One region of the Streptomyces sp. MK7 genome, then DNA from elsewhere that is predicted to be linked to it. Evidence: riboswitches for the same ligand, from Rfam matches in the RefSeq annotation. Region 1 holds a riboswitch; each other region holds the start of a gene.

The links. Region 1 has a riboswitch for cyclic di-AMP ahead of R2S09_RS24385 (transglycosylase family protein). Riboswitches for the same ligand answer to the same signal wherever they lie in the genome.
Positions count from the first base shown of each region.
Region 2: linked by a shared signal. The riboswitch ahead of R2S09_RS23005 (M23 family metallopeptidase) and the one ahead of R2S09_RS24385 (transglycosylase family protein) in region 1 are both predicted to bind cyclic di-AMP.
Region 3: linked by a shared signal. The riboswitch ahead of R2S09_RS22350 (transglycosylase SLT domain-containing protein) and the one ahead of R2S09_RS24385 (transglycosylase family protein) in region 1 are both predicted to bind cyclic di-AMP.
Region 4: linked by a shared signal. The riboswitch ahead of R2S09_RS20695 (C40 family peptidase) and the one ahead of R2S09_RS24385 (transglycosylase family protein) in region 1 are both predicted to bind cyclic di-AMP.

Region 1 covers NZ_JAVACL010000024.1:26,156-33,583, reverse strand. The annotation lists gene R2S09_RS24405 (Ppx/GppA phosphatase family protein) at 1-689, opposite strand, end outside; gene R2S09_RS24400 (DUF501 domain-containing protein) at 686-1,279, opposite strand; gene R2S09_RS24395 (septum formation initiator family protein) at 1,306-1,791, opposite strand; gene eno (phosphopyruvate hydratase) at 1,893-3,200, opposite strand; gene R2S09_RS24385 (transglycosylase family protein) at 3,529-4,221, opposite strand; cyclic di-AMP (ydaO/yuaA leader) riboswitch at 4,226-4,391, opposite strand; gene R2S09_RS24380 (transglycosylase family protein) at 4,574-5,722, opposite strand; gene R2S09_RS24375 (cytochrome P450) at 5,882-7,165, opposite strand; gene R2S09_RS24370 (nucleoside triphosphate pyrophosphohydrolase) at 7,317-7,428, opposite strand, start outside.
Region 2 covers NZ_JAVACL010000021.1:136,708-144,135, forward strand. The annotation lists gene R2S09_RS22990 (GNAT family N-acetyltransferase) at 1-1,888, opposite strand, end outside; gene R2S09_RS22995 (HPr family phosphocarrier protein) at 2,077-2,358, shown strand; gene R2S09_RS23000 (GntR family transcriptional regulator) at 2,648-3,307, opposite strand; gene R2S09_RS23005 (M23 family metallopeptidase) at 3,507-4,265, opposite strand; cyclic di-AMP (ydaO/yuaA leader) riboswitch at 4,278-4,440, opposite strand; gene R2S09_RS23010 (pitrilysin family protein) at 4,665-6,053, opposite strand; gene R2S09_RS23015 (pitrilysin family protein) at 6,050-7,423, opposite strand.
Region 3 covers NZ_JAVACL010000020.1:116,822-124,249, forward strand. The annotation lists gene R2S09_RS22335 (ATP-grasp domain-containing protein) at 95-1,333, shown strand; gene R2S09_RS22340 (FAD-dependent oxidoreductase) at 1,540-2,742, shown strand; gene R2S09_RS22345 (Cof-type HAD-IIB family hydrolase) at 2,857-3,663, shown strand; gene R2S09_RS22350 (transglycosylase SLT domain-containing protein) at 3,684-4,175, opposite strand; cyclic di-AMP (ydaO/yuaA leader) riboswitch at 4,179-4,364, opposite strand; gene R2S09_RS22355 (polyprenyl synthetase family protein) at 4,957-5,967, shown strand; gene R2S09_RS22360 (DUF2092 domain-containing protein) at 6,249-7,428, shown strand, end outside.
Region 4 covers NZ_JAVACL010000018.1:49,536-56,963, reverse strand. The annotation lists gene R2S09_RS20710 (ANTAR domain-containing protein) at 1-149, opposite strand, end outside; gene R2S09_RS20705 (ATP-dependent Clp protease proteolytic subunit) at 317-952, shown strand; gene R2S09_RS20700 (hypothetical protein) at 960-1,268, shown strand; cyclic di-AMP (ydaO/yuaA leader) riboswitch at 1,607-1,821, shown strand; gene R2S09_RS20695 (C40 family peptidase) at 1,825-2,298, shown strand; gene R2S09_RS20690 (ATP-binding protein) at 2,407-2,865, opposite strand; gene R2S09_RS20685 (helix-turn-helix transcriptional regulator) at 3,105-3,965, shown strand; gene R2S09_RS20680 (DUF397 domain-containing protein) at 3,998-4,228, shown strand; gene R2S09_RS20675 (8-amino-7-oxononanoate synthase) at 4,267-5,394, opposite strand; gene bioB (biotin synthase BioB) at 5,542-6,702, shown strand; gene R2S09_RS20665 (adenosylmethionine--8-amino-7-oxononanoate transaminase) at 6,695-7,428, shown strand, end outside.

The sequences.
Region 1 (7,428 bases):
TCCTGCGCGATCGCCGACACGGTCGTCACCGATCCCGCCAGGCCCACCAGGGTGCGTGCCTCGCGCAGCGGGACCGTCTCCTCGACGAGGTCCAGCGCCGCGTCGATGTCGGCCCTTATCGCCGCGATCTGCCCCTCGCTGGGCGGGTCGCTCACCACGCCGTCCCGCAGCAGGTGACGCTCGGTCATGCGCACGCAGCCCACGTCCACCGAGCGCGCCGCCCGCACGTGGTCGTCGCCCACGACGAACTCCGTGGAGCCGCCGCCGATGTCCACCACCAGGAAGGGCTTTTCCAGGTGGTCACGCCCCGTCAGTTCCTTCGTCGCGCCCGTGAACGAGAACTCGGCCTCCTGGTCGCCGGTGATCACCTCGGGCTCGACACCCAGGATGTCCACCACCCCGCGCACGAACTCGTCCCGGTTCTCGGCGTCCCGGGAGGCGGAGGTCGCCACGAAACGCAGCCGCTCGGCGCCGTACTCCTTGATGACCTGCGCGTACTCGCGGCAGGCCGTGAAGGTGCGCTCCAGTGCCTCGGGCGCGAGCCGGCCGGTGCGGTCGACGCCCTGGCCGAGCCGCACGATCGTCATGCGCCGCTCCAGGTCGACGAGTTCGCCCGTTTCCGGGTTCGCGTCCGCGACGAGCAGACGGATGGAGTTCGTACCGCAGTCGATGGCGGCGACCCGGCTCACTGGGCGTCCTCCTCGTTCTTCCCGGACTCGTTCTTGCCCGGCTCGTTCTTGGCCGGCTCGTTCTTGCCCGGCTCGTCCGGCACCGTCACGCACGGACCCTTGCGCCACCACTGCGGCAGCATGGCGATCGCCTCGTCGCCCAGCGGGTTCACGCCCGGCCCGGCCGCCAGCGAGTGGGCGACCAGGACGTGCAGGCACTTGACCCGGTCGGGCATACCGCCCGCGCTCGGAAAGCCCGTCAGCTCCTCGATCTCGTCCCGGCGCCGGATGTAGTCCTCGTGCGCGGCCCGGTACGCCGCCGCCAGCTCCGGGTCGCTCGCCAGCCGCTCGGTCATCTCCTTCATCACGCCGTCGGCCTCCAGCGTGCCGATCGCCGACGCGGCCCGCGGACAGGTCAGGTAGTACAGCGTCGGGAAGGGCGTGCCGTCGGGCAGCCGGGGGGCCGTCTCCACGACGTCCGGCTGCCCGCACGGGCAGCGGTGCGCGATCGCGCGCAGCCCGCGCGGCGGCCGCCCGAGCTGCTGCTTGAAGGCCTCGACGTCCGCGTCGGTGGGTTCGGTGCGCGGGGTGGGCGGCGGGGGTGTTTCCATGCCTGTGGGGAAATCTCTCTGTCGGTTCACTGGTGGCCGGCGTCGGACTTGTCGACTCCGTACCAGACGTTGGTGTACCAGGGGCGGCGTGTCGTCCCCTGCTCGGCGCGGGACTGCTTGGCCGCGCCCGGGTCGGCCACGATGTAGCCGGTCTCCCCGGGCAGCACATAGTGCAGCCGCTGCCGGATCTGCTGCTCGGCGTACGCGTCGTCCTGCCAGCGCGCCTTCTGGTCGCGCAGCTGCTCGACCCGCTGCTGGGCCTGCCGCTTCTGCCGTTGCAGGTCGGCGATGTCGGCACGCTGGGAGACGTACTGCCGCATCGGGTAGGCCAGGGCGACCACCAGCGAGCAGACCACGAGCGCGAGCAGCGCGGCGCGCCCGGTGAGCCGGGAGCGGCGCGCCTGACGCCGGGTCTGGGAGCGGTAGACGCGGGCCGCGGTCTGCTCCCCGAGCAGCCTGAGCCTGGTCGCGGTGGAGAACCGGTCCCGGTCACTCCGGTCCTTCACGGCCATGGTCCCCGCCTCCCCTGCACACGTACGTACGTCCCCGGACACGGTACGGGACCGGGTACGGGGACGTACGGAGGACTGGCAGGGCCTTGCCTCTTTACGGCTCAGCCCTTGGAGACCTCGACGTGACCGCGGAAGCGCGGGAAGGCGCTGCGGCCTGCGTACACGGCGGCGTCGTCGAGGATCTCCTCGATGCGCAGCAGCTGGTTGTACTTGGCGACGCGCTCGGAGCGGGCCGGGGCGCCGGTCTTGATCTGGCCGCAGTTGGTGGCGACGGCCAGGTCGGCGATGGTGACGTCCTCGGTCTCGCCGGAGCGGTGGGACATCATGCACTTGAAGCCGCTGCGCTGGGCGAGCTCGACGGCGTCCAGGGTCTCGGTCAGCGAGCCGATCTGGTTCACCTTCACCAGCAGGGCGTTGGCGGTGCCCTCCTCGATGCCGCGGGCCAGCCGCTCGGGGTTGGTGACGAACAGGTCGTCGCCGACCAGCTGGACCTTGTCGCCGAGCTTGTCGGTGATGACCTTCCAGCCGGCCCAGTCGTCCTCGAACAGCGGGTCCTCGATGGAGACGAGCGGGTAGGCCGCGACGAGCTCCTCGTAGTACTCCGTCATCTCGGCGGCGGAGCGCTCCTTGCCCTCGAAGAGGTACTTGCCGTCCTTGTAGAACTCGGAGGCGGCGACGTCGAGCGCCAGGGCGATCTGCTCACCGGGGACGTACCCGGCCTGCTTGACGGCCTCGAGGATGAGGTCGAGGGCCTCGCGGTTGGAGCCGAGGTTCGGGGCGAAGCCGCCCTCGTCGCCGAGGCCGGTGGACAGGCCCTTGGTCTTCAGGACCTTCTTCAGCGTGTGGTAGACCTCGGCACCCCAGCGCAGGGCCTCGGAGAAGGACTCCGCGCCTACGGGTGCGATCATGAACTCCTGGATGTCCACGTTGGAGTCGGCGTGCGAGCCGCCGTTCAGGATGTTCATCATCGGCACCGGCAGCAGGTGCGCGTTCGGGCCGCCCAGGTAGCGGAAGAGGGGCAGGTCGCTGGCCTCGGAGGCGGCGTGGGCGACGGCGAGGGAGACACCGAGGATGGCGTTGGCGCCGAGGGAGCCCTTGTTGTCGGTGGCGTCCAGGTCGAACATGGCCTGGTCGATCAGGCGCTGCTCGGTGGCGTCGTAGCCGACCAGCTCCGGGCCGATCTGCTCGATGACGGCGAGGACGGCCTTCTCCACGCCCTTGCCCTGGTAGCGGTTGGGGTCCCCGTCGCGCAGCTCGATGGCCTCGAAGGCGCCCGTCGAGGCGCCGGACGGGACGGCGGCACGACCCGTGCTGCCGTCGTCGAGGCCGACCTCGACCTCGACCGTGGGGTTGCCTCGGGAGTCCAGGATTTCCCGGGCTACGACGACGTCGATGGACGGCACGAGCATCTCCTTCGTGGATGTGACGCTGAAAGTGCGGGGCTTGTGAGCCTTGCGGCTAGAGCCTAACCGTCCCGGGGCCCCGGCCGACCGACCGACCGTCCCGTGGACAGGGTGACGGTACACATTGTTCCCGCCCGAAACAAAAGGGCGGGGCGGAGATGCGGAAAGACAAGGGGAACGGCCGGTGAAGAAAAGCCCCCGCCCCGGCGCGTACGGGGGAACACGCGCCGGGGCGGGGAGTCCGTGGGGACGGGGGCCCGTGGGGACGGGGGCCCGTGGGCCGGGAAGCCCGCGGGACCGGGGGTGCGGGCCTGCGGCTTGCGCCGCCCGCCGCCTACTTCAGGTGCAGCTGCTGGCCGGGGTAGATGAGGTTCGCGTCCTCGACGATGTCCTTGTTCAGCTGGAACAGCTTCTCCCAGCCGCCCTTGACGTGGTGCTCGGCGGCGATGGAGCTGAGCGTGTCGCCGGAGGCCACCTTGTACTCGCCGTCGCCCTTCTTGACCTTCTTGCCGGTCGAGGTGGTGACGGTCTTCTTCGGGGCCGGACGCGTGGCGGAGCGGTTGGCGGCCTGCTGCTCGGTGGAGCGGGTGGTGGTGCTCTTGGTCGTGGTGCTCTTGGCGGTGCTGCCGGTGGAGGCCGCGGCACCGCTGTACGGGGTGCTCGACAGCCCCTTGCCGCACACCGGCCAGGCGCCCTTGCCCTGACCCGCCAGGACCTTCTCGGCGACGGCTATCTGCTGCGCCTTGGTGGCCAGGTCGGCACGCGGGGCGTAGGCGGTGCCGCCGTACGCGGCCCAGGTGGAGTTGGTGAACTGCAGGCCGCCGTAGAAGCCGTTGCCGGTGTTGATGGACCAGTTGCCGCCGGACTCGCACCGGGCGACCGCGTCCCACTCGGAGGCGGTGGCGGCGGAGGCGTTGCCGGCCGCCATCAGCGGGCCGGCGACGGCGGCGCCGGCGACACCGGCGAGTGCGATGGCGCGGATGGCCTTGGAATGACGACGGTGCTTGCCCTTGCCGGAAAACAGCATGGATGGATCCCCTCACCGACGCCTGCGAGGTGAGCTGTCGGGTTCGGGCCGGTTGAGTTGCCCGGCCGTGCCCCTGGAGAGGCACGGCTCCACCCCAAGCCGCTCGGGCGAACTGCCCGGTGCGGCACTTACCTTGGGTCCCCCGCTCCTGCCTACGGCGCTTGACGCGACGACTGTTCCCGTACGGCCGCTGGCAGGATTCGGCGTTGCGGCAGCCGGGGCTCGCGATGGCGAGCGGTCATGACCGTAGACACGCGATCCGCCCGATTTCAAAGACGATCAGGGCTTCTGAGACTCATCCCACACTTTCACCGAATGGGACATTCGGCGCGAAATATGACGCGAACTCCCGCTAGTTCTGGGCGTTTTCGACCGGGACATCCAGGCTCTGACCGGCGACGATCTGGTTCGGGTCGGAGCCGATGGCCGCCTTGTTCGCATCGTAGAGCGCGTGCCACCCGCCCTGGACGTCAAGGGAGTCGGCGATGGATGCCAGCGAGTCGCCGGCGCGGACGGTGTAGGAGCCGGCGGAGGCGGTGTGCGCACCGTCGTCGTCCCGGGAGGCGTGCCGGCCGCCGCCGGCCGCCGCCGGGCTCTCCGCCGGGTCCTCGGCGGCGCTGCCACCGCGGTGCCGGCCGGTGCCCAGGGCTCCGGTGTCGACGAGGGCCGAAGAGCCGACGTTCTGCCCGGAGTTGTCCGAGTCGTCACGGTCGGGCGCGGTCGAAGGCGACGCTCCGGGCGTCGCGGCACCCTCCGTACCCGATCCGGGCGTCGCGCCCGACTCGGAGGTGCTGCCCTTCTTTCCGGGCGTAGGGTGCGAATCGGACGGATTCGCGGGGGATCCGGCGGACGAATCGCCCGAAGAGGAGGATTCGGAACCGGAGGCGGAATCCGAAGAGGATCCGGACGAACCGGAGTCGCCGGCGTCCTGCGACGAGTCACCGAGCCCGGGGTCGCCCACGTCGGGCGAACCGTACGATCCGGGTGTGTCACTCGACCCCGACGATCCGGACGCACGCGACGAGTCGGAGGAGTCCGAGGAACCGGAGGAACCGGAGGAACCGGAGGAACGGGACCCCGAGGACGAGCCGTCGCTCACACCCGTGTCGACCCTCGCGGCACCGGAGTCCTTGGTGAGCCCGGAGAGCAGGCCGCAGGTGGGCCAGGCCCCGGGGCCCCGGTCGGCGAGGATCTTCTCGGCCACGGCTATCTGCTGGGACCGGCTGGCCTGGTCGGCGCTCGGGGCGTAGTCGAGGCCGCCGTACGTCTCCCAGTCGTCCTGGGTCAGCTGAAGGCCGCCGTAGTAGCCGTTGCCGTTGTCGGCGCTCCAGGAGCCGCCCGTCTCGCACTGCGCCACCTTGTCCCACGTGGTGCCGTCGGCCGCGTGCGCGCCGGTCGCGCCCAGCAGCGGGATGGCGATGGCGGAGCCGGTCACTCCGGCGGTGACGAAGAGGGCCGGAGCCTGACGGGGGCGACGGTGGCGACCGTTCCCGGAAAGCATGCAAGGACCTTTCGGCGACAACAGGGACCGGCGTGGCGGGTGATGCTCGTACGCCACGCTGATGCGTGAACGTATCGGCTGACGATCCTCCGTCACAAGTTCATGCCGCGCAGATCACGTGAAGATCACACAGTTGAACGTGTGTCACCTTTGCGTCCGTCAAGACTCTCGCGCCGGGGTGAAGCGGACGGGCAGCGTCCGCAGTCCGCGCATGATGAGCCCGCCGCGCCAGCGCAAGTCGGCCGGATCCGCGTCGAGTCGGAGATCGGGCAGCCGGGTGAGGAGGGTGGCGAGCGCGGTCCGGCCTTCCAGGCGGGCGAGCGGGGCGCCGAGGCAGTAGTGGATGCCGTGCCCGTACCCCAGGTGCTGGTTGTCGCGCCGGCCGAGGTCCAGGGTGTCCGGGCCGGTGAAACGCTCCGGGTCCCGGTCGGCGGCCGCGAGCACGACGAGCACGGGGTCGCCCGCGGCGATGTCCTGTCCGCCGATGGTGAGCGGCCGGGTGGCGAACCGCCAGGTGGCCAGCTCCACGGGGCCGTCGTAGCGGAGCAGTTCCTCGACGCCGGTCTCCAGCAGGCCGCGTTCGCCACGGGCCAGGGAGCCCTGGAGCCGGTGGCGCTGCTCGGGGTGGGTGAGCAGGGCGTACGTGCCGTTGCCGATCAGGTTGACGGTCGTCTCGAACCCTGCGAAGAGGAGGATGAAGGCCATCGCGGCGGCCTCGTTCTCCGTGAGGTGCTCGCCGTGGTCCGAGGCGCGGATGAGGCCGGAGATCAGGTCCTCGCCGGGGGCCGGCTCGGCGGGCAGGGCCTCGCGCTTCCTGTGGATGAGCTCGGCGAGGTAGCCGCGCATCTTCTTCACCGACCGCGCGACCCCGCCCCGCGGGCCCTTTCCGTGGCGGATCATCATGCCCGCCCAGTCGCGGAAGTCGTCCTGGTCCTCGCGCGGAACGCCGAGCATGTCGCAGATGGCGTAGATGGGCAGCGGGAAGGCGAACTCGTGGATGAGGTCGGCGGTGCCGCGGGCCGCGAACCGGTCGATGAGGTGGTCGGTCAGTTCCTGTACGCGTGGCGCGAACTCGGCGACCCGGCGCGGGGTGAACGCCTTGCTGACCAGGCGGCGCAGCCGGGTGTGGTCCGGTGGGTCGATGTTGAGCAGATGCGTCATCAGCTCGGCCTTGCGCTCGCCGGGGATGCCGGTCTTGCCCTTGGCGTGCGCGGGCTCGTCGTGGTGCGCCGGGTTCTTGCTCAGGCGCTGGTCGGCCAGGGCCTGCCGGGCATCGGCGTAGCGGGTGACCAGCCAGGCCTCGACTCCGCTGGGCAGGCGGGTCCGGTGCACGGGTGCGTGCTCGCGGAGCCAGGCGTAGGCGGGGTAGGGGTTGCCGGCGAACTCCCAGGTGAAGAGGGGAGGCGGGGTGTCCGCGGGGTCGGTGGGCGGCTGGTCGTGCATGGGGCTGACCCTAGTCGTGGGTGGCCGTTCAGGGTTTTCGCCCCCGCCGCCCCTTCCCTTCCCGAACCCGGGGGCTTCGCCCCGGACCCCAAGGGGGTGCGTCGCCAGGTGCGGGTCTGTGGGGACCCCGGAGCCCCGGGCCCCCGCGCCCCTACTTGTCCTCCGTCTCCCTGATCGCGTCCCGGTATGCCCTCGCCGCCGCGCGCAGTGCCGCCTCCGGGTCCACGCCCTCGGACTCGGCGCGGGCCGCCAGGGCCAGAAGC
Region 2 (7,428 bases), on a different contig from region 1:
TCGTGCCGGGCGCGCCGGCCTGTGGGCCCGTGCTGGCTGCCGCCGAGAGAGCCTCCGCGAGGCCGCCGAGTTCGACGTGGACGACCAGGACCGGCTTGCCGGGCGCCGCCTCCGCGGCCGAGCGGAGGGCCTCGGCGAGGGCCGCGTCCTCGGCGGCGCCCTCCCCCACCGCCGGTATCGCGGTCACGACCACCGCGTCGGTCGTCTCGTCCTCGAGCGCCCGCGACAGCGCCGACCGGAAGTCCTCCGCGGACGCCGCCGTCGTCAGGTCCTGCGGCGGCTGCGGGCGCAGGCCCTCGGCGAGACAGCGGTCGTACGTCAGTACGCCCAGCGACTCCGAGTTGCCCAGGATCGCCACCCGTGGGCCGGGAGGGAGCGGCTGCCGGGCGAGCAGCAGCCCCGTGTCCACCAGTTCCGTGATGGTGTCCACGCGGATCACGCCCGCCTGCCGCAGCAGGGCCGAGACCGTCGCGTGCGGCAGCCGTGTCGCCCGCACGGTGTGCCCCTGGGGGGCCGATCCGGGCCCCTGCACCACGACCAGCGGCTTCGCCGCCGCCGTGCGCCGGGCGAGCCGGGTGAACTTGCGCGGGTTGCCGATGGACTCCAGGTACATCAGGGCGACGTCGGTGTGGGGGTCGTCGTACCAGTACTGCAGGACGTCGTTGCCGGACACGTCCGCCCGGTTGCCGGACGAGACGAAGGTCGACACTCCCGTGACGCCGGTCACGCCGCCGCCGCGCCGGTGCAGCCGGGACAGCAGCGCGATACCGATCGCCCCGGACTGGGCGAACATCCCGATGCGGCCCGGGCGGGGCATCTCGGGGGCGAGAGAGGCGTTCAGCCGGACGTCCGGCGAGGTGTTGATGATCCCGAAGGCGTTGGGCCCGATGATCCGCATGCCGTACGCGCGCGCGTGCCGCACGAGTGCGCGCTGGCGCTCGCGCCCCTCGGGGCCGCTTTCCGCGTACCCCGCGGAGATCACGACGAGCCCCTGCACACCGTGCTCGCCGCACTCGGCGACGACCTCGGGGACCTGCTCGGCCGGTACGGCCACGACCGCGAGGTCCACGGGTCCTTCGATCTCCCGCACCGAGCGGTGGGCGGGCACCCCGTCGATCTCCCGCCGGTCCTCGCCGAAGGCGCGGTTCACGGCGTGCAGCCGGCCGGTGAACCCCGCCTCGCGGATGTGGTCCAGGACGCTGCGGCCCACGCCCCCGCGGGTGCGGCCCACCCCGATGACGGCGACCGAGCCGGGCACCAGCAGGCGGCGTACCGACCGCCCCTCGGCGCGCTGCTCCCGCGCGCGCTGCACGGCCAGGGAGCGGTCCGTGGGCTCGATGCCGAACTCCAGGTGTACGACGCCGTCCTCGAAGCTGCGCTTCTGGGTGTACCCGGCGTCGGTGAACACCTTGATCATCTTGGTGTTGGCGGGCAGCACCTCGGCGGTGAAGCGGCGGATGCCGCGCTCGCGGGCGACGGCCGCGATGTGTTCCAGGAGGGCCGAGGCGACTCCTCGCCCCTGGTGGGCGTCCTGCACCAGGAAGGCGACCTCCGCTTCGTCGGCCGGTGCGGAGGCGGGCACGCCACCGGCGCCGACGCGGTCATAGCGTACGGTGGCGATGAACTCGCCGCCGATCGTGGCCGCGAGTCCCACCCTGTCCACAAAGTCGTGGTGCGTGAAGCGGTGGACGTCCTTCGCGGACAGACGCGGATAGGGCGCGAAGAAGCGGTAGTACTTGGACTCGTCCGAGACCTGCTCGTAGAAGCTGACCAAGCGGTCGGCGTCCTGGGCGGTGATGGGGCGGATCCGTGCGGTGCCGCCGTCGCGCAGCACCACGTCGGCCTCCCAGTGGGCGGGATACTCATGCCGGTCCGACGAGGTCTGCATGGGGCCCAGAGTACGGCTAGCGTCCGACAACGGCGCGAGGCAGTCTGTGGAGGAACCGCGCAAGGACACCCATCGGATCGAGGCCGCGGTCCGACGCATTCCGGAACGGGACACCGTGCCGCTCCGGGCGTGCTCCACGTGTGGGAAACTGGTCTAGACAACCCTGATACACCGAAGGGCAGCATCACATGGCTGAGCGCCGCGTCAACGTCGGCTGGGCCGAGGGCCTCCACGCCCGCCCCGCTTCCATCTTCGTCCGGGCCGCCACGGCCGCAGGTGTCCCCGTGACGATCGCCAAGGCCGACGGCAGCCCCGTCAACGCCGCCTCCATGCTGGCCGTCCTCGGCCTCGGCGCCCAGGGCGGCGAGGAGGTCGTCCTGGCCTCCGACGCCGAGGGCGCGGACGCCGCCCTGGACCGGCTGGCCAAGCTGGTCTCCGAGGGGCTCGAGGAGCTTCCCGAGACGGTCTGACGGTCCGATCGAGCGCTGACGTCGCGTCTCGAGCACCGAAGCCGCGTCGCCCGGGCCGGGCGGCGCGGCTTCGCTTTTTCCGGCTCGTCCCTGAGCGGACCGGCCGCGGATCGGCCTCATCAGATCGGCCGGGTAGACCGGCTCGGAGGGTCGACGCAGTGGATCGGCTCAGACGAATCGACCGCACAACGCTCCGAACGAAATTCCGACGCACTTGAAAGCCGTCCATGAAAACGGGCAGGGCAAATACCCCCACTCCGAATTCCCCTCTTTGTATACGGCCCTCACGTTAATTCCGCGCTCCCGATGTGTTTACGGGACGTTGCGAAGTCCTCACGCGGTGGGCGGCGGTCGCGCGCTCGGCGTGCAGGGCGGTCAGCGCCCGCGCGCGCTCGCCGTCGCCGCGCGCCACCGCGTCGGCGATGGCACCGTGCTCGGCCCAGGACTCCACGGGGTCGGCCGGGACGGGCACCGAGTACATCCAGGCGATCTTGTGCCGCAGCTGGGTCAGCATGGCGGTGAGCGCCGGGCTGTCGCAGGCCTGGGTGAGCGTCTCGTGGAACCAGCTCCCCAGGGACCGCAGCTCCTCGCCGCCGCCGCTCGCGGCCCGCTCCTGCCCCAGCCTGACCAGGCCGCGCAACACCTTCAGATGGGCCTCCGTGCGGCGCTGGGCGGCCCGGGAGGCGGCCAGCGGTTCCAGCAGCAGCCGCATCTCCAGCAGGTCGGCGGCCTCCTGCTCGGTGGGCTCCGCCACGCACGCCCCGGCGTGCCGCCGGGTCACCACGAAGCCCTCGGCCTCCAGGGTGCGCAGGGCCTCTCGCACGGGGACCCGCGAGACGCCGTAGCGGCGGGCGAGGACCTCCTCGGTGAGCCGGCTGCCGCGCTCATGGACTCCGGCGACGATGTCGTCCCGGATCGCCGTGCACACCGAGTGCGCCGGAATACGCATGACCGACCTCCGCCTGAATCCCGCCGGAATCCCCGTTGTGCGCCACACCGGACGCCCGTTCCGTGACTCTATTCCAGTGAGCGGGAATTTCCGACGGCGGGCCGGAATCCATGGATATTTTTTGGACAGCGCCGCGCCCGGAACGCCGAAAGCCCCGGCTTCACCGGCCGGGGCTTTCGGGCAGGGCTGCGCGAGTCGCTCAGACGTTCACACCGTGCTTGCGGAGGTAGGCGACCGGGTCGATGTCGGAGCCGTAGTCCGGGGTGGTGCGGGCCTCGAAGTGGAGGTGCGGTCCGGTGACGTTGCCGGTCGCGCCGGACAGGCCTATCTGCTGGCCCGGGACGACCTTCTGGCCCACCGAGACGCCGATGGACGACAGGTGGCCGTACTGGGTGTACATGCCGTCGGCCATCCTGATCACGATCTGGTTGCCGTACGCCCCGCCCCAGCCGGTCTCGACGACGGTGCCGACGCCGACGGCGTGCACGGAGGTGCCGCTCGCGGCGTGGAAGTCGATGCCGGTGTGGGAGCCGGAGGACCACAGGGAGCCGCCGGCCTTGTAGCCGGTGGAGACGTACGAGCCGGAGATCGGCGGCACGAAGGCGTTGAGGCGCTTGCGCTCGGCCTCGCGGGCGGCGCGCTCCTTGGCCTCGCGCTCCTTCTTCGCCAGCTCGGCGGCCTTCTGGCGCGCGGCCTCCTCGGCCTTCTTCTGCTCGGCGGCCTGCCGCTGGGCGGCGGCCTGGGCGTCGATCTTTTCGGCGATGCTGTCGCCGATGGTGATGACCGGGGTCAGGCCGGTCTCCTCGGGGGCGGGGACCTCGGCGGCCAGGGCCGGTGCGGCGGCGAGAGTACCGAGGACTCCGGTGGTGGTGAGCGCCGCGGCACCCACCGCGCGGGCGGTGGTGCGGTGCATCCGGCTGGGGCGGCGATGCTTCCCGGTGGCGCGCGTGAACGCCATGTAGAGGCTGGTCCTTTCCTTCCCTCTCGCCTACCGGGTTAGCTGACGGGTTCGGAGCAGGAAGGTCTCCTACGGACCCCTCACTGCGCGCGCGGGTGTCCGATTCACCCCAGGGACTGGGTGGGTCCCCGGCTCCCCTGGCTCGCGCCGTACGGGGACTCGGCGATGGCTGTCCGGTGCCGCGGGTGCGGCGCACTGCCCGACGAACAGCCGGACCGACGCTAGAGGGGCGCGCTGTCAGTTCCCAAACCGATCCGGACTTTTGTAGCGCATGCCACAGGGCAGACAGGCAACCTCTCCCCCAATTCGGACATCGTGAGGCCCTGACGACGCTTCGGTCACCAGGGCCCCACGCGCGCGTGCCTCACGTCCGCTGCCGGACGGTGTCCCCGAGGGCCGCTACTCGGCCGCGACGACGCTCACCCGGCCGATGCCCAGGGCCTCCACGGGCTGCCCGATCTGCGCCGCGTCACCGACGAGGATCGTCACCAGCCGGTCCACCGGAAAGGCGCTGACGACCGCCGCGGTGGCCTCCACCGTGCCGGTGGCGGCGAGTTGCTGATAGAGCGTCCCCTGGTAGTCGTCGGGCAGGTGCTGCTCGACCTGGTCGGCCAGCGTGCTCGCCACGGCGGCGGCCGTCTCGTACTTGAGCGGCGCCACACCGACGAGGTTCTGCACGGCGACGTCCCGCTCGGCGTCGGTGAGGCCCTCGGCGGCGAGCTTGCGCAGCACCGTGAACAGGTCGTCCAGCGCCGGGCCGGTGTTCGGCGTGTCCACCGAGCCGCTGATCGCGAGCATCGCGGCGCCCGAGCCGTCGGGGGCCGAGCGCAGCACCTGGCCGAACGCCCGCACACCGTAGGTGTAGCCCTTCTCCTCGCGCAGGACGCGGTCCAGACGGGAGGTGAGGGTGCCGCCGAGGCAGTAGGTGCCGAGCACCTGGGCGGGCCACACACGGTCGTGCCGGTCGGCGCCGATGCGGCCGATGAGCAGCTGGGTCTGGACGGCGCCGGGGCGGTCCACGATGACCACGCGGCCGGTGTCGTCGGCGCGCACCGCCGGCACGGGCCGCGGCTTGGCCGGCGAGCCGGTCCAGGCGCCCAGGGTCTGGCCGAACAGCTCGTCGAGGTCGATGCCGGTGAGGTCGCCGACGACCACGGCGGTGGCTGTGGAGGGACGGACGTGCCGGTCGTAGAAGGCGCGTACGGCCGCCGCGTCGATGCCGCGGACGGTGTCCTCGGTGCCCTGGCGCGGGCGCGACATGCGCGCGGTGGCCGGGAACAGCTCCTTGGAGAGCTCCATGGCGGCGCGACGGGAGGGGTTGGCCAGCTCGTGCGGGATCTCGTCGAGCCGGTTGCGCACCAGCCGCTCGACCTCGGAGTCGGCGAACGCCGGCGCCCTGAGGGCGTCGGCCAGCAGGCCGAGTCCCTTGGCCAGGCGGGAAGCCGGGACCTCCAGGCTGAGCCGTACGCCGGGGTGGTCGGCGTGCGTGTCGAGGGTGGCGCCGGCGCGCTCCAGCTCGGCGGCGAACTCCTCGGCGGAGTGCTTGTCGGTGCCCTCGGAGAAGGCCCGCGCCATGATCGTGGCGACACCGTCCAGGCCGGCCGGCTCGGCGTCCAGGGGGGCGTCCAGCAGCACCTCGACGGCGACGACCTGCTGGCCGGGGCGGTGGCAGCGCAGGACGGTCATGCCGTTGTCCAGCGTGTCGCGCTCGGGCGCCGGGAACGCCCACGGCTTGGCCTCGCCCGCCTTGGGCTGGGGGTGGAAGTCCATCGTGGCGAGCTCGGTCACTTCGCCGCCTCCTCGGTGTCGTCGGTGGCCGCGGCGTCCTCGTCCTGGGCGTCGCCTGCTTCGGGCGTGTCGGCGGTGGTCGGCTCGTAGACGAGCACCGCGCGGTTGTCGGGGCGCAGGCGCGCCTTGGCGACCTCCTGGACATCCTCGGGCGTCACCTCCAGGACGCGCTTGACGGCGGTCAGGGCGAGCTGCGGGTCGCCGAAGAGGACCGCGTACCGGCACAGCTCGTCCGCGCGGCCCGCGACCGTGCCGAGCCGGTCCAGCCACTCGCGCTCGAGCTGGGCCTGGGCGCGCTCCATCTCCTCGGCCGTGGGCCCCTCCTCGGCGAACCGGGCGAGCTCCTCGTCGATGGCGGTCTCGATGACCGGGACCTCGACGTCACCGGAGGTCTTCACGTCCAGCCAGCCCAGGGAGGGCGCCCCGGCCAGCCGCAGCAGGCCGAACCCGGCCGCGACGGCGGTGCGGTCGCGGCGCACCAGGCGGTTGTAGAGGCGGGAGGACTCGCCGCCGCCCAGGATGGTCAGCGCGAGGTCGGCCGCGTCGCACGCGCGCGTGCCGTCGTGCGGGAGCCGGTAGGCGGCCATCAGGGCGCGTGCCGGGACCTCCTCCTCGATCACCTCGCGCAGCTGGTCGCCGATGATCTCGGGCAGCGAGCCGTCGCGGGGTGCGGGCTTGCCGTCGTGGGACGGGATGGAGCCGAAGTACTTCTCGATCCAGGCCAGCGTCTGCTGCGGGTCGATGTCGCCGACGACCGAGAGGACGGCGTTGTTGGGGGCGTAGTACGTGCGGAAGAACGCGCGGGCGTCCTCCAGGGTGGCCGCGTCCAGGTCCGCCATGGAACCGATGGGCGTGTGGTGGTACGGGTGACCCTCCGGGTAGGCGAGGGCGGTCAGCTTCTCGAAGGCGGTGCCGTAGGGGACGTTGTCGTACCTCTGCCGGCGTTCGTTCTTCACGACGTCCCGCTGGTTCTCCATCGACTCGTCGTCGAGGGCGGCGAGCAGGGAGCCCATGCGGTCGGCCTCCAGCCAGAGGGCGAGCTCCAGCTGGTGGGCGGGCATGGTCTCGAAGTAATTGGTGCGCTCGAAGCTGGTGGTGCCGTTGAGCGAGCCGCCGGCGCCCTGCACCAGCTCGAAGTGACCGTTCCCCTTCACCTGGCCGGAGCCCTGGAACATCAGGTGCTCGAAAAGGTGAGCCAGGCCGGTCCGTCCCTTGACCTCGTGGCGGGAGCCGACGTCGTACCAGAGGCACACCGCCGCGACCGGGGTCAGGTGGTCCTCGGAGAGCACCACGCGCAGACCGTTGGCCAGGCGGTGCTCGGTCGCTGTCAGGCCGCCGGAGCCTGCCTCGGCTGTGGCCGTGTGACCCATGGGCA
Region 3 (7,428 bases), on a different contig from region 1:
TTCCGGCTTAGCGTCCTTTGGGGGACGCGGACGGGGTGGGTCCGCTCCGTAGGGGGGACACGTGGGGGGACCCGTGGCCAGGAATGCCGTCAGCGTGCCTTTCGGCGCCGACCGTGACGTGCCGGGCCTGATCGTGAAGTTCGGCGACTATCCGCTGCACCACGGCGGGGTGGGGGCGATCCGCAGTCTGGGCCGGCTGGGCGTGCCCATGTACGCGATCACCGAGGACGCCTACACCCCGGCGGCCTCCTCCCGTTATCTCAAACGGGCGTTCGTCTGGCCGACGAGGGGCACCGAGGAGGCGGGCCACCTGGTGGAGGGGCTCCTGCGGATCGGGAGCCGTATCGGGCGGCCCGCCGTCCTGGTCCCCACCGACGAGGAGGCGGCCGTCCTGATCGCCGAGCACCAGGACGAGCTCAAGGGCCACTTCCTCTTCCCGCGCGTCGCCCCGGAGCTGCCGCGCCGCCTGGCCAGCAAGCAGGGCCTGCACGAACTGTGCGTCGAGCACGGCATCCCGAGCCCGGTGGCCGCCTTCCCGCAGTCGTACGACGACATCGCCGCGTTCGCCGAGACGGCCCGCTTCCCGGTGGTGGCCAAGAACCGCGAGGCGTTCGTACGCCGCAGCCGGCCGGCCGTGAACGGCACGACGCGGATCGCCACCCGCGAGGGACTGCTCACGCTCGCCCGCGACTGGGGCGAGCGGCCGGGGGTGATCCTCCAGGAGTACCTGCCCCGGGAGGAGGCCGAGGACTGGATCGTGCACGCCTACTTCGACCAGGACTCCACGCCGCTCGCGATGTTCACCGGCGTGAAGGTCCGCTCCTGGCCGCCGCACGCGGGGATGACGGCCAACGCGTACGTCGTCGACAACCCGGAACTCGCCGACCTCGCCGCGCGTTTCATCAAACAGATCGGCTTCACCGGAATCATCGACCTCGACCTGCGTTTCGACCGGCGCGACGGACAGTACAAGCTGCTCGACTTCAACCCGCGCATGGGCGCCCAGTTCCGGCTCTTCGAGAGCGAGTCGGGGGTGGACGTCGTACGCGCCATGCACCTCGACCTGACCGGGCGGCCCGTTCCCGAGGGGGAACAGCGGGCCGGCCACCGCTATGTCGTGGAGAACATCGACCTGCCCGCCCTGATCGCCTACCGGCGCAGCGGATACACCACACCGCACGCTCCGGCGAAGGCGAGCGGGACCGAACTGGCCTGGCTCGCGGGTGACGACCCGCTGCCGTTCCTCACCATGCTCGCGCGCTTCGTGCGGCCGGGCGCGATCCACCTCTACCAGCTGTGGCGTACCAAACGCCGCGGCAGCACGGCCGGTTAGACACCGGCCACGGGCAACCGCCCGCACGTGCGTACCCCGTACCGCCGCAGCCCGGCACCCTCACGCCCTCACGCCCCCACAGCCCCGCATCCACCCGTCGAACCGGTGGCACCGCCGGCCGTGTCCGGCGGTCGTCCCCGCGGTCGGCCACGCCCACCGCGACGGCCCGTGAAGTGACGCATCAGCACGTCCTGGGGAGGGACTTCGTGAACCATCCGGTAGCAGTCATCGGTGCCGGGCCCTACGGCCTGTCCACCGCCGCCCACCTGCGAGCACGCGGCATTCCGGTCCGTGCCTTCGGCGAGCCCATGGTCGCCTGGCGGGACCACATGCCCGCCGGAATGCTGCTCAAGTCGACCCCGGCCGCCTCCACCATCGACTGCCCACGGCGCGGCCACACTCTGGTCGACTACTGCGACGCGGCCGGCATCGAGCGGCTGGTCACCGACGAGGACATCATCCCGGTGGAGACCTTCGTCGCCTACGGCGAGTGGTTCCAGCGCAGGCTGGTGCCCGAACTGGAGCGGACCCGGGTCGTGTCGGTCGACCGGCGGCCGGGCGGCGGCTTCGAGCTGAAGGTGGACTCCGGGGAGCAGTTCGCCGCGCGCGCGGTCGTGGTCGCGACCGGCCTGTCGGGCCTCGCCCATCTGCCGCCCGAGCTGGCCGGCGCGGCACCGGACGGCCCCGCACCCGCCGGCGGGGTCTCCCACAGTTCCCAGCACCACGACCTGACCCGGTTCGCCGGCAAGGAGCTGATCGTCGTAGGTGCCGGCCAGTCCGCGCTGGAGACCGCCGTGCTCGCGGCGGAGGCCGGCGCGCGGGTGCGGGTGGTGGCGCGCGGCCGCGGCAAGGTCGCCTTCGGCGCCCCGCCCTGGGACCAGCCCAGGCTGCGCCCCGAGTCCCCCTTCGGCCGCGCCTGGTCGCTGTGGGCGCTCAGCCACTACCCCCACCCCTACCGCCGCCTGCCCGCCCAGGTACGCCACTACCTGGCCCGACGGGTCCTCGGCCCGCTCGGCGCCTGGTGGCTGCGCGACCGCTTCGAGGGAACGGTGCCGGTCGTCGAGGTGGCCCGGATCGTTCGCGCCGAGGCGCTCGACGGCCGCGCGGCACTGACCGTGCGCACCCTGGGCAGCAGCACCCGGGAACTGACCGCCGACCACATCGTGGCGGCGACCGGCTACCGCGTCGACCTGGCCGCGCTGGGCTTCCTCGGCCACGAGCTGCGCACGGAGCTCGCGGTGAGCCGGGGTGCCCCGAAGCTCGGGGCGGGCTACGTCTCCTCGGTCCCGGGCCTGTACTTCACGGGGCTGCCGGCGGCGGCGTCGTACGGCCCGGTGATGCGCTTCGTGTGCGGCACGGAGTTCGCCTCACCACGGCTGGCACGCCACCTGGCGGCGGCACACGGCTGAGCATCTCGCGGACGCCGGAGGCGAGTTGGAGGGAGGTGGCCGGTAAGGAGGGGGCCGCGGGGGTCGTCCGGTTCCGGTGGGGCCGGGGGTGCGGCGGATCCGTATTCTCTGATCATGCCCGCTCCCCTTGCCTATGCCCTCATCGCCACCGACCTGGACGGAACGCTCCTGCGCGGCGACGACACCGTGTCCGAGCGGTCCCTGGCCGCGCTCGCGCGGGCGGCGGCGGCCGGTGCCCGGCACCTCGTCGTGACCGGCCGGCCGGCGCCGAGGGTCCGGACGCTGCTGAAGGCCCTGGGCTCCACGGGCCTCGCGGTGTGCGGCCAGGGAGCGCAGCTCTACGACGCGGCGGCGGACCGTCTGCTGTGGTCGGTCACGCTGGACACGGAGACGGCCGAGACCGCGCTCGGCAAGATCGAGGCCGAGGTGGGGGAGGTGTACGCCGCGGTCGACCAGGACGGAGCGGACGGGCTCACGCTCATCGAGCCGGGGTACCGCATGCCGCACCCGACCCTGCCGGCGTCGCGGGTCGAGCGGCGCGAGGAGCTGTGGCAGGCGCCGATCAGCAAGGTGCTGCTGCGCCATCCCGTGCTGTCCGACGACGAGTTGGCCGAGGTGGCCCGTGGCGCGGTCGGTTCGCTCGCCACGGTCACCATGTCGGGGCCGGGCACGGTCGAGCTGCAGCCGTGCGGCATCACCAAGGCGACCGGGCTGGCGCTGGCCGCCGAGCGCCTGAGGCTCGGCCGGCACAGCGCCCTGGCCTTCGGTGACATGCCGAACGACATCCCCATGTTCCAGTGGGCCGCCCGGGGTGTGGCCATGGCCGACGCCCATCACGAGCTGAAGGCCGTGGCCGACGAGGTCACCTTGTCGAACGAGGACGACGGCGTCGCCGTCGTCCTCGAGCGGTTGTTCCCCTAGAGAACAGGTGGGACGACCGATCAGTACGCGCTGAAGACGTTGTCGATCGAGCCGTACCGGTCGGCCGCGTAGTTGCAGGCGGCCGTGATGTTCGCGACCGGGTCGTAGATGTCGAACGAGGTGCCGTCCACGTGGTACGCGTTGAAGGTCGGCTGGATGACCTGCAGCAGGCCCTTGGACGGGATGCCCTTGGCGGCGTTGGAGTCCCAGAGGTTGATGGCCCGCGGGTTGCCGGACGACTCGCGCATCACGTTGCGGTAGATGCCGTTGTAGCTGCCCGGGATGCCCTTGTCGGCCATGATCGCGAGGGACTCGCGGATCCAGCCGTCGAGGTTGTTCGGATAGGCGACCGTGCTCGCGGCCCTGGTGGTGGTGCTCTTGGCCGGGGTGGCGGCGGAGGCGCTGGTGGCGCCGATGAGCGGCAGGGCGAGGACGGCGGCACCGGTGCCGCTGACGGCGAGGGTGCGGACGAGACGAGCGGCGCGGGTACGGCGCTGGACCTGTGCGGGCATGGGAATTCCTCTCCTACGCCTGCGAGGTGAGCTGTCGGGTTCGGGCGGGGAGGTGCCCGGCCGTGTCCCGGAGGACATGGCTTCACCCCAAGCCGTTCCGGCACGGCGTACGACGACGTACGACGCTCCGGCCCGGCGACTTACCTGGGTCCCCCGCTCCTGCCATGAGTGGTTCGGTCGATGGGCATCGGGCGGCGGCAGGATTCGGCGTCCGCTCGATGGACCGGGAACGTATGCGAGAGCACACGCCCGGAACAAGTGCTCGGATTACAGATCGTCCTGTTTGACCTTGATCTGAGGCGTTTGGGGTGCTTGATCCTTTGCTGTTGCCAAGGGTCAACTGGCATGCGGGGGAAGGGAAGGCAAGGAGACGGGGCGCACGGAGGGTCGAAGGCCCGGCGTGACCCAACTCACGGTTTCATGGGACGAGGAGCAATTACGGCTAAGCGGAATATAGATGGCAATAGGGTTAAATCGGGCCATGGAGTGTGCGGGCGTGACGGTCGTCACTTCGGGTGACGTCGTGGCCTGTGTGTACGTGTGCACCTGTGCGCATGTGTGCGAGTGGGGGCGGCCGCGGGTAGGGAGAGGTAAGTCGATAAATATCTGTTCATATGTGGTGAACGAAAACATATCGGGCGTGATCCGATACCGCCTGGCCTGTATAGGTGGGCGCCATCGGTGATCGAAACGTGACCGGATACGCTGACTTGAGTGATGGCAGCGACCTATCGACAAACCGTGTAAGCGCCAGCAGACACCAGCAGACAGGAGACCCCTCGTGACCGTCGTCGGGCCGTTCGGGCTGAGCGTGCGGGACCAGGCTCTCGAAGCCGATGTCCAGGCCGGATTGGCGGCTGTCGAGGAAGGGCTGCTCGAAGCCACCAAGAGCGAGGTCCCCTTCATCACCGAGGCCGCGCAGCACCTGGTCAAGGCGGGCGGGAAGCGGTTCCGGCCGCTGCTCGTGATGCTGGCGGCGCAGTTCGGCGACCCGTACGCGCCGGGGGTCGTGCCCGCGGCCGTGGTGGTGGAGCTGACCCACCTGGCGACGCTGTACCACGACGACGTGATGGACGAGGCCGCGGTGCGGCGCGGAGTGGCCAGCGCGAACACCCGCTGGGGCAACTCCGTCGCGGTCCTCACCGGCGACTTCCTGTTCGCCCGGGCCTCCCAGATCCTCGCCGACCTCGGGCCCGAGGCGGTCCGCGTGCAGGCACTGGCGTTCGAGCGGCTCGTCACCGGGCAGATCCTGGAGACGGCGGGGCCCCAGGACGGACGGGATCCGGTCGACCACTACCTGGACGTGCTGGGCGGCAAGACGGGGTCGCTGGTGGCCGTGTCGTGCCGGTTCGGCGCGATGATGTCCGGGGCCGACGAGACCGTCGTGGACGTGCTGACGCAGTACGGGGAGCGGCTGGGCGTCGCCTTCCAGCTGGCCGACGACGTGCTGGACATCGCCTCCGACTCGCACGAGTCCGGCAAGACCCCGGGGACGGACCTGCGGGAGGGCATCGCGACCCTGCCGGTGCTGCGGCTGCGCGAGCGCGCGCAGCGGCTGGGACTGTCCGAGGACATCGCGCTGTGCGAGCTGCTGGACTCCGACCTGAGCGACGACGCGCGGCATGCGGAGGCGCTCGCGGCGCTGCGGGAGCACCCCGCCCTGGAACAGGCCCGCCGGGACACCGTGCGGTACGCGGAGGAGGCGCGCGCCGCGCTGGCGCCGCTGCCCGAGTGCGACGCGAAGGCCGCGCTGCTTCAGCTGTGCGACGCGGTGGTGCACCGCGCCGGCTGAGGCCGGTCCTCCCCGAAGCGGCCGGCCGGGGCCGGTTCTCCTCACAGATCGCGGGCGGCGTCTCCACCCCACCCCTACGGGATGGTGGAGACGCCGCCGCTTCGTGTCATACCGCAGGCGTACGCGGAGTTGGCTCCGCGGTCTGACGCTTCCGCGCGGCCGATTTGGTCAGATGGAAACCACGGACCACACCACTCCTCACCGATTCGGGTGAGAATGGCGGCTCGGGGTGGGAGCAGTACAGACGGGCAGCCGCCGCCGACGACGGAGGTAAGGCACACATGGCACCGTACGAATCCGACGACACCAGGAACGCGGCGGTCGACGACCCGCACTCGGCGCGGCGCAAGGCCGCGCGCTACGTCGTCCCGGTCGCGGTGGTGGGGGTGGCGGCGGCGACCATCGGGCTCGTCCCCGCACTCGCCGACTCCGGCGACCCGGACCTGCCGAAGATCACCGCGCAGCAACTCATCGAGAAAATCGCCAAGTCGGACGTCCAGCAGCTGTCCGGCACGGCAAAGATCACCACCGACCTCGGTCTGCCGAACCTCGGCGGTCTGGAGAGCGGCCTGCTCTCCGGCGCCGCCAAGGGCGGTGACGGATCGTCGGCCGACCCGAGCACCAAACTGACCGAGCTGGCCGCCGGCACGCACACCCTGCGCGTCGCGGCCGACGGCCCGGACCGGCAGAAGGTCTCGCTGATCGAGAGCGCCGCCGAGTACAGCCTCATCCACAACGGCAAGGACGTCTGGGGCTACGACAGCAAGTCCAACGAGGTCTACCACAGCACCGCGGACCAGGACGGCACCAAGCACCGGGACGAGGTGCCGGCCACGCCCGGGGACTTCGCCGACCAGGCCCTGAAGTCGGTCGACGACACCACCTCGGTGACCGTCGACGGCACCGCGCAGGTCGCCGGCCGGGACGCCTACCGGCTGGTCATCAAGCCCAAGCACGCCTCCGGCACCACGGTCGGTGTGATCAGCATCGCGGTGGACTCCAAGACCGGGATGCCGCTGAAGTTCACGCTCACCCCGGCGAGCGGGGGTGCCGCCGTGGTGGACGCCGGCTTCACCCAGGTCAGCTTCGCCAAGCCGGCCGCGTCCACCTTCGACTTCACGCCGCCCAAGGGCGCGAAGGTCACCGAGAAGAAGGACACCGAGGCGGGCGCGCGCTCCGTCCGGCCGGGGGTCCCGCACCAGGACCTCACCCCGCAGAAGGGGCTCGCCAAGGAGGGCACGAAGGTCCTCGGCAAGGGCTGGAACTCCATCGCGGTCCTCGACTCCGGCACCAAGGGCGGCATCCCGTCGTCCTCCGGCAAGGGGGACCTGGGCGGCTTCCTCGGCTCGCTCGGCGACCACGTCAGCGGGAAGTTCGGCAAGGGCACGGTCTTCTCCACCCGCCTGGTCAACGCCCTGATCACGGACGACGGCAAGGTCTACGTCGGCACCGTCACCAAGG
Region 4 (7,428 bases), on a different contig from region 1:
GCACCGATGGCCTGGTCGATGACGGCGTGCGAGGTCACGGCGTGCCGCAGCTGGCCGATCTCCTCGTGCAGCCGCTCGTGCTCCAGCACGAGATCGGTCACGGAGAGCGGCTGGAGGGGATGCCACCGGGAAATCGCGAAGAACGCCATGGAGATCCCCTGGGTCGTCGAGCGGCCGGAGTTCCATCTCCAGCTTGCTCCAGGAGCCTGCCGAGCACGACCGGAGACCGAATCACCGCGCGATCCCCGTCGACATCCCCCTCGACGCGCGTACGTCCTGTACATTTTTTACAGATCTCTTTCTGGAGGGATGCGCCATGAACCGACCGTCCGACCACCACGTCCTGCCGGAGTTCACCGAGCTCACGAGCGGCGGACGACGCACCATGGATCCGTACGCCAAACTCCTGGAGGAACGGATCGTCCTGCTCGGCACACCGATCGACGACACCTCGGCGAACGACGTCATCGCACAGCTCGTCCATCTCGAGCACCAGAACCCCGACCGGGACATCTCGCTGTACGTCAACTCGCCCGGCGGCTCCTTCGAGGCCATGGCGGCGATCCACGACACGATGGCGTTCGTCTCCTGCGACGTGGCGACGGTCTGCCTGGGCCAGGCCGTCGCCGCCGCCGCCGTGCTGCTGGCCGCGGGCGCGCCGGGCAAGCGGTCCGCGCTGCCCGGGGCACGGATGGTGCTGCGGCAGCCGTCGCTGCCCGAGCCGGTGGAGGGGCAGGTGTCGGACCTGACCGTCCGGGCGGAGGAGCTGCTGCGCGTGCGGGCCCGCCTGGAGGACATGCTCGTACGGCACACCGGGCGCGGCCCGGAGCAGGTGGCCGCGGACCTGGACCGCGAGCGGGTCCTGGACGCGCGGGGCGCGCTGGAGTACGGGCTGGTGGACCGGATCGTCCCGGGCCGCGACGCCGCACGGACCGCACCGGACGCGGGGTGAGCCGACGATGCTGCCACCCGAGCTGCCGCCGCTGCCCGCGCTGACCCGCGCCGAGGCGGAACTGATCGACCGTTACCTCGACGTGGTGGACCTGCTCGGCCGGATCAACCCCGGCCGGTCCGGCGACACCTACCGGGGCCTGCGGGCCGCCCAGGCCCTGGTCGGCAGGGCGGCCGAGCTGCGCGACGCACTGACGCTGATGCACCAGCGGGGCGAGACGGAGCTGCACGCGGCGACGCTTGCGCGGGCGCTGCGGATCCTGGACGGCGACCAACGCACGGCCCGCGTCACCGTGCCGTCCGCTGGCGCGAGTTGACGCCCTCACAGCCGCACGACGGCCGGGCTGCGGAGACACGGCGCGCGCAGATGGACCGGAACGGACCACATGACGTGCCGCCTTTCGGTGGAAACGGCCATCCTCTTTCGGGGCCGCAGCGGTTGCGCAACGTGCCTGCCCCACTTGGCGCAATGAGGTGTTACGGCGCTGGTCCGGGCCTCGCCCCGGAAAGCGACAGACGTTCGAAGGTATGGGTGTCCACCCGAACGGATGAGTGGTGAGTAACAACACAAATCCCCGGTTTCATTGGGATTTTCGGACATCCGTGAGCCAAGATCCCTGTCTGACGACAAGCCCCCGCCGCAGCGGCGGGGCGGTCCGGGCGGACGCCGAGTCCTGCCGCCGCCCGGACGACCGGTCGACGGCAGTGGATCGGCAGGAGTGGAGGACCCGAGCACGACGGGTCGCCGGTTCGGTCACGCCATGGCCGGGCCGAGCAGCCCTTGGGGTGAAGCCGCGTCCGACGCGGCCGGGCTACTTCGCCAGCCCGAATCCGACAGGTCATCCTTCACAGGCGGCTGACGAAGGGTTGCGCATGACTGCGCTCAATCGTGTCCCGTCGTTCATGGCCCGGGCCGGCACGGCCTCGGCCCTGACCATCGCCGCCGTGGGTGGCTCGATCGTGGTACCGGGCTTCGCGCCGGACGCCTCGGCCGCGGCCCTGGCGACGAAGGCGCTCAAGATCGCGGCGTCCAAGAAGGGCTCCCCCTACCAGTGGGGAGCGACCGGTCCGCGCAGGTTCGACTGCTCCGGGCTCACGCTGTACTCGTTCAAGAAGGCGGGCAAGAGGCTGCCGCGCACGGCCGCCCAGCAGTACAACAAGACCCGCCACATCTCCTCACACAGCCGCAGGGCCGGGGACCTGGTGTTCTTCCACTCGGGCTCCTACGTCTACCACGTCGGCATCTACGCCGGCGGGGGCAAGATCTGGCACGCCCCGAAGACCGGGGACGTGGTGCGGCTGCAGAAGATCTGGACCCGGAGCGTCTGGTACGGCCGGGTCAGCTGACGAGCCCGGGGCGGTGGCGCGGCCGTTGGGCCGCCGCCACCGCCCCGGGCTGCTGCGCACCCCGTCAGCCACGCCGGCCGGCTCCCGCCGGCCCGGTCCGGCCCATGCCTAGGATTCCCGTCGGCCCGCCGTCGTCACGGGGCGGTCCTCGAAGGTCCACGGGAGCTCGATCCAGACCGTCTTGCCGCCCTCGCGAGTGGGCCGCACGGTGAGGCTGCCGCCGCACTCCGCGGTGAGCCAGCGGATGATCACCATCCCCCGGCCGTTGTCCTGCTGGACGGCGGCCGGCAGTCGTCTGGGGAAGCGCGGGTGGCTGTCGGTCACCCCGATGCGCAGCTGTTCGTCACGTTCCAGGACCAGGTCCACCGTGAAGGTGGGTGACTGCCCGAGGGTGTGCTGGACGGCGTTGGTGGCGAGTTCGGAGACGATGAGCCGTACGGTCTCGGCGGCATCCGTGTCCGACGGCAGGCCCCACTCCGCCAGGGTGCCCACCGCATAGGTCCGGGCGGCGGAGACCGAGGCGGGATCGCTCGGCAGAGTGACGGATGCTTCCAGATGGTCTGCCATGGCGACGTCGTCCCTTTCCCGCGGGACCGCGGTCCGACACGGAGCGGATGGTTCGAGTACGGTCCCGGACTGGTGCTTCGCCGTCAGACTGCCACCACCGGGCCGGTCACGGGTGGCGATCCACCAAGATATGCATATATCTGTCGCTCGAAGCGGTGAACTGTGCGACGGCAGAGCGGATTCGGCCCGGGTTTCCGGAGGCTGTCACCGAGGAGCCCAGAAGGAGTGAGGAGCAGTCGATGCAGCACGGTCCCGCGGTGCGCCGCCGCAAGCTGGGCGCCGAACTGCGCGCGCTGCGCGCCGGTGCGGGCCTCACCAGTGGTGAGGCGGCCCGACTGGTGGGCTGGCACCAGTCGAAGGTGAGCCGGATCGAGACCGGCGCGAGCGGGGTCAAACCGGCCGATGTGCGGTTACTGCTGGACGCCTACGCGGTCCGCGACTCCCAGCTGCGCGACTTGCTCATGGTGCTGGCGGGCTCCGACGACGGCGACGAACGGCAGCACTGGTGGCACGCCTATCGAGGCGTACTGCCGCCGACGTACCGGGACTTCATCAGCCTGGAGTCCCAGGCCACCGCGATGCGCACCCTGGAGACCTCGGTGGTCCCGGGGCTGTTGCAGACCCCGGAGTACGCCCGCGCGGTGACCCGGGCCGCCGTGGACGGACTCGACGACGACCGGCTGGACGCCCTGGTGGAGGTGCGGCTGGCCCGGCAGGACGTGCTGCGGGCCGATCCGCCGCTGGAGCTGCACGCCGTGCTCGACGAGGCGGTGCTGCGCCGGGAGGTGGGCGGGCCGGAGGTGATGGCGCGGCAGCTGGAACGCCTGACCAGGGCGGCCCGGCTTCCCCAAGTCCGGCTCCAGGTAATGCCGTTCGCCGCCGGAGCGCATATCGGCATCACCGGTCCTTTCGTAATCTTTTCATTTTCGAACACTTCTGATCTGGACGTCGTTGTTCTCGACCACTTGACGAGTAGCCTCCATCTCGAACGGAAAGAAGACCTAGAGGCCTACACCGAGGCCTTCAACTCCCTTCGGTACCACGCGCTTTCGATCGAGGACTCGTTGGAGTTCATCGCCGCGATACACCACGACAAGTGACGGCACGGCACGCAACCGCGTAAGGAGGCACCATGTCCGCTTTGCTGCGGCACGTACCTTCCCCTACCGATCTGCACGGTGTGCGGTGGCTGCGCAGCAGCTACAGCACGGGAGCCAACAACTGCGTCGAGACGGCCCGGCCGGCCTCAGGGCCGTGCGCCGGACTGCTCGCCGTGCGCGACTCCAAGGACCCGACCGGACCCGCACTGCTCTTCTCCCCCGAGAGCTGGGCGGACTTCACGGCCGCGGTGCACCGCATCTGAGGTCCGTATCCGGTGGCGCACGGCCGTGTCACGCCGACTCATGGCCGCGTTTCGCCGATCACCCGTACAGCGCGTTCGATCTGAGCCCCAAAGAGGTCGGCACGGGCGGTCAGCCGGAGCCGTGAGATGCCGTCGGGCACGGAAGGAGGACGGAAGCAGCCCACGGCCAGGCCCGCCGCACGGCAGTCGGCCGCCCAGCGCACGGCGCTCTCCGGGGAGGGCGCCCGCACGGAGACCACCGCGGCGTCCGGGCGCACCGCCTCGAGCCCCGCGGCGGTCAGGCGTGCGTGCAGTTCGGTCGCCACCGTGCGCGCCCGCACCGCCCGCTCCGGCTCGCGGCGCAGCAGTCTCAGGGCGGCGAGGGCCGCCCCGGCCGCGGCGGGGGCCAGGCCCGTGTCGAAGATGAACGTCCGGGCCGCGTTGATCAGGTGTTCGATCACCCGGGCAGGTCCGAGCACGGCCCCGCCCTGGCTGCCGAGCGACTTGGACAGCGTGGCCGTCACCACCAGGTCGTCGGCGCCCGCGAGCCCTGCGGCGTGCGGGGCGCCGCGGCCGCCGGGGCCGAGGACGCCCAGGCCGTGGGCGTCATCGACGACCAGCCCCGCGCCGTGCTCCCGGCAGGCCGCCGCGAACTCGGCCAGCGGGGCCGCGTCGCCGTCGACGGAGAACACCGTGTCGGAGACGAGGACCGCCTCGCCGGCGTGGGTGCCGAGCGCCTTGCGCACGGCCTCCGGGTCGGCGTGCGCGACGACCTGTGTGGTGGCGCGGGCCAGCCGGCAGCCGTCGATGAGCGAGGCGTGGTTGCCCGCGTCGGAGACGATCAGCGAGCCGTGCGGCGCGAGCGCGGCGACCGCGGCGAGGTTGGCGGCGTATCCGGAGGAGAACACGAGCGCCGCCTCGAAGCCGCAGAAGTCCGCCAGCTCGCGCTCCAGTTCCGTGTGCAGCTCGGTGGTGCCGGTGACGAGCCGGGAGCCGGTGGAGCCGCCGCCCCAGGTGCGCGCCGCCACGGCGGCCGCGTCGGTCACCTCGGGGTGGCGGGCCAGCCCCAGGTAGTCGTTGCTCGCCAGGTCCAGCAGCGGCGAGTCGGCCGGGCGGGGACGCAGGGTCCGTACGAGTCCGGCCCGGCGGCGTGCGTCCGCCTGCTCGTCGATCCAGCCGAACGCCATGGTTCCTCCGCGCTTTTGTAGGCAGTGCACAGACACTAGCCGGACGACCAGCCGGGCATCGTGTGGCAATACCCACACGTCGAACCGTCGGTAGTTGTGCAAACTCTCCTTGGCCGGGGGCAGTCCCTTAGGACAGGATCAGCTCTCATGGACCTGCTGAACACGCTGCTGGACAAGGGGCTTCGGCGCGAGCTGCCGACCCGCGAGGAAGCTCTGGCCGTGCTGGCCACCTCCGACGACGACCTGCTCGATGTGGTGACGGCGGCCGGAAAGGTGCGCCGCCACTGGTTCGGCCGACGGGTGAAACTCAACTATCTGGTCAACCTCAAGTCGGGCCTGTGCCCCGAGGACTGCTCCTACTGCTCCCAGCGGCTCGGCTCGAAGGCGGACATCCTCAAGTACACCTGGCTCAAGCCGGACGAGGCCTCGCGGGCCGCGGCGGCCGGGCTGGCCGGCGGCGCCAAGCGGGTGTGCCTGGTGGCCAGCGGTCGCGGCCCGACCGACCGTGACGTGGACCGGGTCTCGGAGACCATCAAGGCCATCAAGGACCAGAACGAGGGCGTCGAGGTGTGCGCCTGTCTCGGGCTGCTCTCCGACGGCCAGGCCGACCGGCTGCGCGAGGCCGGGGCCGACGCCTACAACCACAACCTCAACACCTCCGAGGCGACCTACGGCGACATCACCACCACCCACACCTACGCCGACCGGGTGGACACGGTGACCAAGGCGCACGCGGCCGGGCTGTCCGCCTGCTCCGGGCTCATCGCCGGCATGGGCGAGAGCGACGAGGACCTGGTCGACGTGGTGTTCTCGCTGCGCGAGCTGGACCCGGACTCGGTGCCGGTGAACTTCCTCATCCCGTTCGAGGGCACCCCGCTGGCCGAGGAGTGGAACCTCACCCCGCAGCGCTGTCTGCGGATCCTCGCCATGGTCCGGTTCGTCTGCCCGGACGTGGAGGTCCGGATCGCCGGTGGCCGCGAGGTCCATCTGCGCACGATGCAGCCGCTCGCGCTGCACCTGGCCAACTCGATCTTCCTCGGTGACTACCTGACCAGCGAGGGCCAGGCCGGCAAGGCCGACCTGGAGATGATCGCGGACGCCGGGTTCGAGGTGGAGGGCGCCGACCAGGTGACGCTGCCGGAGCACCGGGCGTCCGGCGGCTGCCACGACGGCGCCCCCGGTGGCTGCCACGAGGGCGGCGTGTGCGGCACCGCCGCCGACGCGGCCCCCTCTGTGAACGAGCCCCGCACGGATCTGGTCGCCGTACGCCGCCGGGGCGCCGGAACGGACCTCGCCCCCAATGCCTGATCTGCCCGACCGGAGCGTGTCCGAGCTGCTGGAGCTCGACCGGCGGCACGTGTGGCACCCGTACGGCCCGATGCCCGGCCGTCAGGAACCGCTCGTCGTGGAGTCGGCGAGCGGGGTCCGTCTGAAGCTGAGGCTCGCCGACGGAACCGAAGACGAAGTCGTGGACGGCATGTCGTCCTGGTGGGCCGCGATCCACGGCTACAACCACCCGGTGCTCAACGAGGCCGCCCGTGCCCAGCTGGGCCGGATGAGCCATGTGATGTTCGGCGGGCTCACCCACGAGCCCGCCGTCCGGCTCGCGAAGCTCCTTGTCGACATGTCGCCCGACGGTCTGGAACATGTCTTTCTCGCCGACTCCGGCTCGGTCTCGGTCGAGGTCGCGGTCAAGATGTGCCTGCAGTACTGGCGCTCGCTGGGCCGCCCGGCCAAGCGGCGGCTGCTGACCTGGCGGGGCGGCTACCACGGCGACACCTGGCAGCCGATGTCCGTGTGCGACCCCGAGGGCGGGATGCACGAGCTGTGGACCGGCGTGCTGCCGCGTCAGGTGTTCGCCGAGGCGCCACCGGCCGAGTACGAGGAGGCGTACGCCGCCCGTCTGCACGAGCTGATCGAACGCCACGCCGGTGAACTGGCGGCCGTGATCGTCGAACCGGTGGTGCAGGGCGCGGGCGGGATGCGGTTCCACTCCCCCGCCTATCTGCGGGTGCTGCGCGAGGCGTGCGACGC